Mucilaginibacter gracilis: one gene and its partner. Each later gene encodes a partner of the first gene's protein in a complex. Links are inferred from orthologs where the notes say so. Each region holds a gene or a part of one and is shown in the gene's direction. Other genes may lie near its edges. The genes, in order: smc and BDD43_RS28665.

Evidence for each region.
Region 2: the proteins of smc (region 1) and BDD43_RS28665 are in contact, whole or in part, in a crystal structure (PDB 3ZGX), measured with the Bacillus subtilis proteins. The link is inferred for Mucilaginibacter gracilis from one-to-one orthologs.

Annotation. Positions count from the first base shown.
Region 1 is NZ_RBKU01000001.1:6,236,079-6,240,467, forward strand. The notes cover bases 250-4,311. They hold smc (chromosome segregation protein SMC), read left to right. Parts: upstream 250-568; coding sequence 569-4,111; downstream 4,112-4,311. Other genes in these bases: BDD43_RS27845 (NAD(P)-dependent oxidoreductase), read right to left, coding at 250-291. Outside these bases: more of BDD43_RS27845, read right to left, coding at 1-249; BDD43_RS27855 (S41 family peptidase), read right to left, coding at 4,370-4,389. UniProt on the Bacillus subtilis protein: Required for chromosome condensation and partitioning.
Region 2 is NZ_RBKU01000001.1:6,421,306-6,424,386, reverse strand. What follows is about bases 74-2,827. They hold BDD43_RS28665 (segregation and condensation protein A), read left to right. Parts: upstream 74-952; coding sequence 953-1,702; downstream 1,703-2,827. Other genes in these bases: glyA (serine hydroxymethyltransferase), read left to right, coding at 1,849-2,827; dxs (1-deoxy-D-xylulose-5-phosphate synthase), read right to left, coding at 74-711. Also shown: more of dxs, read right to left, coding at 1-73; more of glyA, read left to right, coding at 2,828-3,081. UniProt on the Bacillus subtilis protein: Participates in chromosomal partition during cell division. May act via the formation of a condensin-like complex containing Smc and ScpB that pull DNA away from mid-cell into both cell halves.

The DNA of each region.
Region 1 (4,389 bases):
GTTAGCTTGCTTTAGCCCGTTACTTAACGATAAAACCAATTCAACAATGCTTGATGGGGCTGCGCCATGCGTAGGGCTGTAAGCACTTACAACGGCATCGTGGTTAAACACGGCACCCTCCACACTTTGCGATTCAAAAATATCGCCCCTGGCAACCGTAAGGCGTTCATGTATCAGGGTATAAGTTTCGGGTTTACGCGCTATGGCGGTAACATGATGCCCACGGTTAAGTGCTTCGGTAACTATACGGCTGCCTATGCGCCCGGCGGCTCCAAATATTGCTATTTTCATGGTAAATTGGGTTAATTATGTTGTTAAACACTAAATAACTTTGCAACGTAAAAGTTTTATTTAATTAAATAAAAGCATTTCGCTAATTTCAAAACCTGATATATAGTAGTGTCATTGCGAGCGATAATACAACAATAAAACTATGTAATTGCGAGTGGTAGCGTGGCAACCGCACGAAGAACGGCGAACTATACAGGGCGAATATTGCTTCCTTGTGTTTGCTTCGTTTCCCGCAATTACAAATTTATGATTTTGAGATACCGGGTTTAAATACATAATGCAGCTTACACGTTTAGAAGTTAAGGGTTTTAAGAGTTTTGGGGATAAAATAACCATCAATTTTAATGAGGGCATAACAGCCATTGTTGGCCCTAATGGTTGTGGAAAATCAAACGTGGTTGATGCCATTCGTTGGGTATTAGGCGAGCAGAGCACCCGTGCGCTGCGGTCGGAAAAAATGGAGAATGTGATATTTAACGGGAGCAAAAGCCGTAAACCGGGTAACCTTGCCGAAGTATCACTTACGTTTGATAACACCAAAAACATATTGCCTACCGAGTTTTCGCAGGTTACGTTAACGCGCAAGCTTTACCGCACCGGCGAGAGCGAATACCGGCTTAACGATGTGCAATGCCGCTTAAAAGATATAACCGATTTGTTTTTAGATACCGGTGTAGGCTCGGATTCGTACTCCATCATTGAGTTGAAAATGATTGAGGAGATCATCTCTAATAAAGAAAACTCGCGCCGCACTTTGTTTGAAGAAGCATCGGGCATATCCAAATACAAGCTTCGCAAAAAGCAAACCCTCAACAAACTTAAAGAAACCGAAGCCGACCTTGAACGGGTTGAGGACCTGCTATTTGAGATTGAAAAAAACCTAAAAACCTTAGAGAACCAGGCTAAAAAAACCGAACGCTATTACCGTTTAAAAGAGCAGTATAAAACGTTAAGTATTATGCTGGCCTCGTTCCGCATTGTATCCTTTAGCGATTCGCTGAAAAAGATAGAGGATCTGGAGCAGAAACAAACGATAGAAAAATCGGCCATAGTAACCCATATTGATACCCTGGAAGCCGGTTTACAGCAGCAAAAGCTGGACAGCCTTACCAAAGAAAAAAACCTGGCCACGCAGCAAAAGGCCACTAACGAATACGTAGCAAAAATTAAGGCTTACGAGAGCGAGAAAAAGATAAAGAACGAGCAGTTAAAATTTCAGAAAGATAAAGAGGCGCGTTTAAGCGATGAGTTGGAAAAAGACACCAACCAGCTTAACCACGTACTTTACAATATTAAGCGCCTGTCCGAAGAGCGTTTGCAGGAGGATGAAAAACTTGAAACGCTGAGAGAAAACCTTGCCGAACTAAAAAGCGTTGTTGACGAGTACCGCCAGGGCCAATTGGGCGCCAAAGCCGAACTTGACGAAATAGGCAATATTAACAACAGGCTGCAAAACCAGATATACAAGGCCGAGAAAGACCTAGACATTTTACAAATACAGCAGCAGGCCTTAGAGCAGGAGAGCCAGCGCAACATGGCCGATGCCGATAATAAAGAAGCCGAACTAAGCAGTTTTAACGATGCCATTGCCGAGCTTGAAACCCGTACCGCAACACTGGAACAAGAGCACCAGGCCGCTATAGACTTTGAACGTAGTCTTGCAGAAAAACTGCGCGAAACCGAGGCCAACCTTAGCACCACTAAAGACACCTTAACCCAAGAGGGCCGTAAACTTGATGCCAAACAAAACGAATACAACCTTACCAAAAGTATGGTTGATAACCTGGAAGGCTTCCCCGAATCGATACGGTTTTTAAAGAAAAACAGCGATTGGGCACGTAATGCTCCGCTATTTAGCGATGTTTTATTTTGCCGCGAAGATTACCGCGTTGCCATTGAAAACTACCTTGAGCCGTTAATGAACCACTATGTGGTTGAAAATTATGATGAAGCGATAAGCGCCATTAACCTGCTCAGTAAATCGGCAAGGGGGCGCGCGCAATTTTTTATACTGAGCAATTACCCTGCTGATGGCAGGCCCGAAGCATTTAACCGGCCCGATAACTGGATACCTGCATTAGATGTTATTGAGGTAGATAACCGCTACTATCCGCTTTGTGCGCACCTGCTTAAAAACGTTTACCTGGTAAACGACCAGGCCGAAACCGAACTCAACAACCAGCTATTGCCGCAAGGCATTGCCTTGCTGGGTATGAGCGGCAAGTTCAGCAAATCAACCTTTACCATGTCGGGCGGTTCGGTAGGGTTGTTTGAGGGTAAGCGTATTGGCCGGGCAAAAAACCTGGAGATACTGGCTAAAGAAATTAAAACCCACGAAGGCAAAATAGCGCAATACAAAAGCCAGATTAATGAGCTGCAAGTACAGTTAACAACCTTGCGGGCATCGGGCAAAACTGCCGAAATTAACCAAAAGCAACAGCAGCTAAACCAGTTAAACACGCAATTAATAACCGTAAAAACGCGCCGCGAACAGTACCAAACTTTTATTGAAAGCAGCCGCAACCGCAAGCAGGATATAGCGCAAAAAATAGATAGCATACTTGCCGATAAGGAAAAGTTATTACCTACCGTTGCCGAACTAAAATTGCAAAAGCTGGAGCAAAGCGAATTGCTTGCCGAAAAACAGGAGGCTTTTGCCGAACTATCCGAACATTTATCTGTACAATCGGCGCGGTATAACCAGGAGAATATAGCCTTTCACCAGCAACAAAACAGGGTAGCCGGATTGGCTAAAGACCTTGACTACCGTGAAATACAGCAGGAAAATTTAGACCAGCGTATTAAACAAAACAAAGCCGAATTGGATGTGGTAAAAGCTGCCATTATGGATAACATGAAGCAGAGCGACCACTCGGACGATGACCTGCTTGAAATGTATGGCCAGCGTGAAGAACTGGAAAAGGCGGCACAAACAGCCGAACAAGAATACTACGCTTTTCGCGAAAAGATAACGTTTGCCGAAAACGAGATCAGCAATTTGAGGCGCAATAAAGATAACGCCGAGGCTATTGAAAATAAACTAAAAGACGAAAAGAACAACCTTAAACTGGAACTAAACGCTTTAAAAGAAAGACTATCGGTTGAGTTTAGTGTTGATATAGAAGATTTGCTTGAAACAGAAGTACCTGAGGACGAAAATGAAAGTGGCCTGCGCGAAAAAACCGAAAAGCTAAAAAAACAACTGGACGAGTTTGGCCCCATTAACCCTATGGCTGTTGAAGCCTACCAGGAAATGAGCGAACGCTATCAGTTTATACAGACACAAAAAAAGGATTTAAGCGAAGCCAAGTTTTCGTTACTTGCAACTATACAGGAGATTGACGACACGGCTAAAGAAAAATTTATGCTGGCCTTTACAATGGTTCGCGAAAACTTTATTAAAGTATTCCGGTCGTTATTTAACGAAGAGGATTCGTGCGATTTGATATTGAGCGACCCCAATAATCCGCTCGAATCAGACATTGATATTATTGCCAAGCCTAAAGGTAAAAGGCCATTGTCTATCAACCAACTGTCGGGCGGCGAAAAAACGCTTACGGCTACAGCCATCCTATTTTCGCTCTACCTGCTAAAACCTGCTCCCTTCTGTATTTTTGATGAGGTTGACGCCCCGCTTGACGATACCAATATTGATAAGTTTAACAACATTATCCGCAAGTTTTCAAAGGAATCGCAGTTCATCATCGTATCGCACAACAAACGCACCATTGCCAGCACCGATATTATTTACGGCGTAACCATGGTTGAGCAGGGTATATCACGCGTAGTGCCGGTAGATATGCGCGAACTGGCAGATTAAAGCCGCGTTGCGGCTCGATGTGCAGATGAGTAAATATGCAGGTGTGCAAATGGAGAGAAGATTTGACAACTTTTAAAAAGTTGTCAAATCTAAACAAGGCTCAATGTGCAGGTGTGCAAATGAAATGATGAGATATAAAAATTCTTCAGTATTTATTCATTCACACATTGAAATTATGTGTACACATCAAAATCATTTGCACATTTACTCATCCGCACATCAAAATCATTTACTCATCTGCACATCCGCACATTGAAATTAATGTCTTCGCCTTGCTT
Region 2 (3,081 bases), 190 kb from region 1 along the record:
TTTTATACTCTTCTCTATTTTTTTGGCCATTTTAAACGCATCGGGGCCGTATGATGATATTTTGCTCAACATACGGGCAATATCGTCCCTAAAGCGGTTATAAGGTTTTGAGGTTGAAATATCAGTTAAGTACTCTTTAAGGGCACCCACGTTAGGGTCAATAGCCATGTTGTTATCGTTTAAAATAACAAGCAGGTTACTGTTTTCTATACCGGCATGGTTAAGCGCTTCAAAGGCAAGCCCGGCTGTCATGGAGCCATCGCCAATAACGGCTACGTGCTGCCTGTTGGTTTCGCCTTTGTATTGCGATGCTACCGCCATACCCAAAGCCGCCGAAATGGAGGTTGATGAGTGGCCCACGCCAAAAGTATCATATTCGCTCTCTGAGCGTTTTGGGAAACCGCTTATGCCGCCATAAACGCGGTTGGTATCAAAAATATCGCGCCGGCCGGTTAGTATTTTGTGGCCGTAGGCCTGGTGGCCAACATCCCAAACCAATTGGTCGTAAGGTGTGTCTAATATATAATGCAGGGCAACTGTTAACTCTACAACGCCTAAGCTGGCACCAAAATGGCCGCCATTAACCGAAACGATGTCAATAATATACTGACGGAGCTCCTGGCTAAGTTGCTTTAGTTCTTCTTCCTTAAGTTGCTTTAAATCAGAAGGGTAGTTAATTTTTTGCAGTAAATTTCCCGCAGATACTTTCATCAATTATGTTCGTGTGGATTAAAGATACAAATTAAGTTATTTAGTTGCTAAAAACCATGACAAATCGTTGTCATTTATTTTATGATGCTTTTTTGATTCGGTTTAGTGTTCAACTCAATATTGCGGACTCCCGACTCAATACTAAACACATAATTAAGTCAGTGGCGGCAGGTATTGTTGTTATACTTTGCTATTTTTAATGCCTTACTTGTTTTAAAACGTTTATTTTTGGAGGCTAATCATGGTTGAAGAAGGTTTCGAAATTCATTTACCCCAGTTTGAAGGTCCGTTTGATCTGCTTCTGTTCTTTATAGAGCGGGATGAGCTGGATATACACGAAATTTCGATAGCCAAAATAACCGACGATTTTTTGTCGTACATCCACCAGATGAACAGCCTTAATATGGAGCTGGCCAGCGAATTTATTTTTGTTGCCGCTACGCTGATGCGCATTAAGGCCAAAATGTTGTTACCACGCTACGAAGTTGACGCAGACGGCAACGAGATTGACCTTAAAGAAGACCTGATACGCAAGCTTATTGAGTACAAAAAGTTTAAATTGGTTTGCGAAGAGCTTAAACCCCTGGAAGAAGACAGGCTTAAACAAGAGAAGCGCGGAGCCATACACCTGGATATGGAGGCCGTTGCCGAATTGGCCGCGCCTGGCGAGGAGCTTGAAAGTTTTGACCTGTATAAGTTAATGATGGTTTATAGCCGGGTTATGACGCGTTACAAAAGCAAAAGCCAGGAAGTAAAGCATACCGTGGTGCAATACCCTTACACTATTGAGAAGCAAAAGAAGGCTATTAGCGCATTGCTGGCCATTAACAAACGGCTCGATTTTAGCGCAATACGTACAAACTCGGAAAACAGGGTTCACTTTGTGTATAACTTTTTGGCCGTGCTAGAGATGCTTCAGCAAGAATTGGTTGACATACAGATAGGCCTGGGGTATAACAATTTCTGGATATCGCCAAGGGCGGAAAGCTGATAACATGCCCTATAGCGGGGCCTACCTGATAAAATAATTAGTATGTGGCGTTGTATTATAGCCCTATAACATAGCTAAATTTCTATAGAACAACTCATTAAACCAAATAAAATTTGGCTACCTTTGCGGCATTAATTCAACCCCTCATGAAAAGAGATAAACTTATTTTTGATTTATTGGAAGAAGAGTTGCAGCGCCAGGAAGAAGGCCTGGAACTGATAGCATCAGAAAACTTTGTAAGCAAGCAAGTTATGGAAGCTGCTGGCTCGGTTGCAACCAATAAATATGCCGAAGGCTTACCCGGTAAACGCTATTATGGTGGCTGCGAAATTGTAGACGAAATAGAAACTATTGCTATTGAGCGGGCTAAACAATTATTTAACGCTGCCTGGGCAAACGTACAACCGCACTCGGGCGCGCAAGCCAATGCAGCAGTAATGCTGGCCTGTTTACAACCTGGCGATAAAATATTGGGTTTTGATCTTTCGCATGGCGGGCACTTAACACATGGTTCGCCGGTAAATTTTTCGGGTAAGTTGTACAAGCCATTTTTTTACGGCGTGGTAAAAGAAACCGGGTTAATTGATTATGATAAATTAAAAGAAGTTGCTTTAAAAGAAAAGCCCAAAATGATAATTTGCGGTGCTTCGGCATACTCGCGCGATTGGGATTACGAATTTATACGCCAGGTTGCCGATGAAGTTGGTGCCCTTGTTTTGGCAGATATTTCGCACCCGGCAGGTTTAATTGCCCGTGGTTTGCTTACAGATCCGCTTCCGCATTGCCATATTGTTACCACTACCACCCACAAAACATTACGCGGCCCGCGTGGCGGAATGATTATGTTAGGCAAGGATTTTGAAAACCCATGGGGACTAAAAACACCTAAAGGCGAGGTTAGAATGATGTCGGCTATATTAGATTCGGCTGTATTCCCCGGTACGCAAGGCGGGCCGCTTGAGCACATCATCGCTGCAAAGGCCATCGCTTTTGGCGAAGCTTTAAGCGATAACTACATGAAATATGTTGTACAGGTTAAAAAAAATGCCGCCGTAATGGCCGCTGCGTTTATTAAGCTTGGTTATAACATCGTTTCGGGCGGTACAGATAATCACCTGATATTGCTTGATTTGCGTAACAAAAATATTTCCGGAAAAGATGCCGAGAACGCTTTAGTTAAGGCTGATATTACTGTTAACAAAAACATGGTTCCGTTTGATGATAAATCTCCGTTTGTAACATCGGGTATCCGCGTGGGTACGGCCGCAATTACAACGCGTGGTTTAAAAGAAAAAGAAATGGAAAAAATTGTTGAATTGATAGACTCGGTGATAAAAGACCACGAAAGTGAAGCCAATATTAAAAAAGTTCGTAAAAAG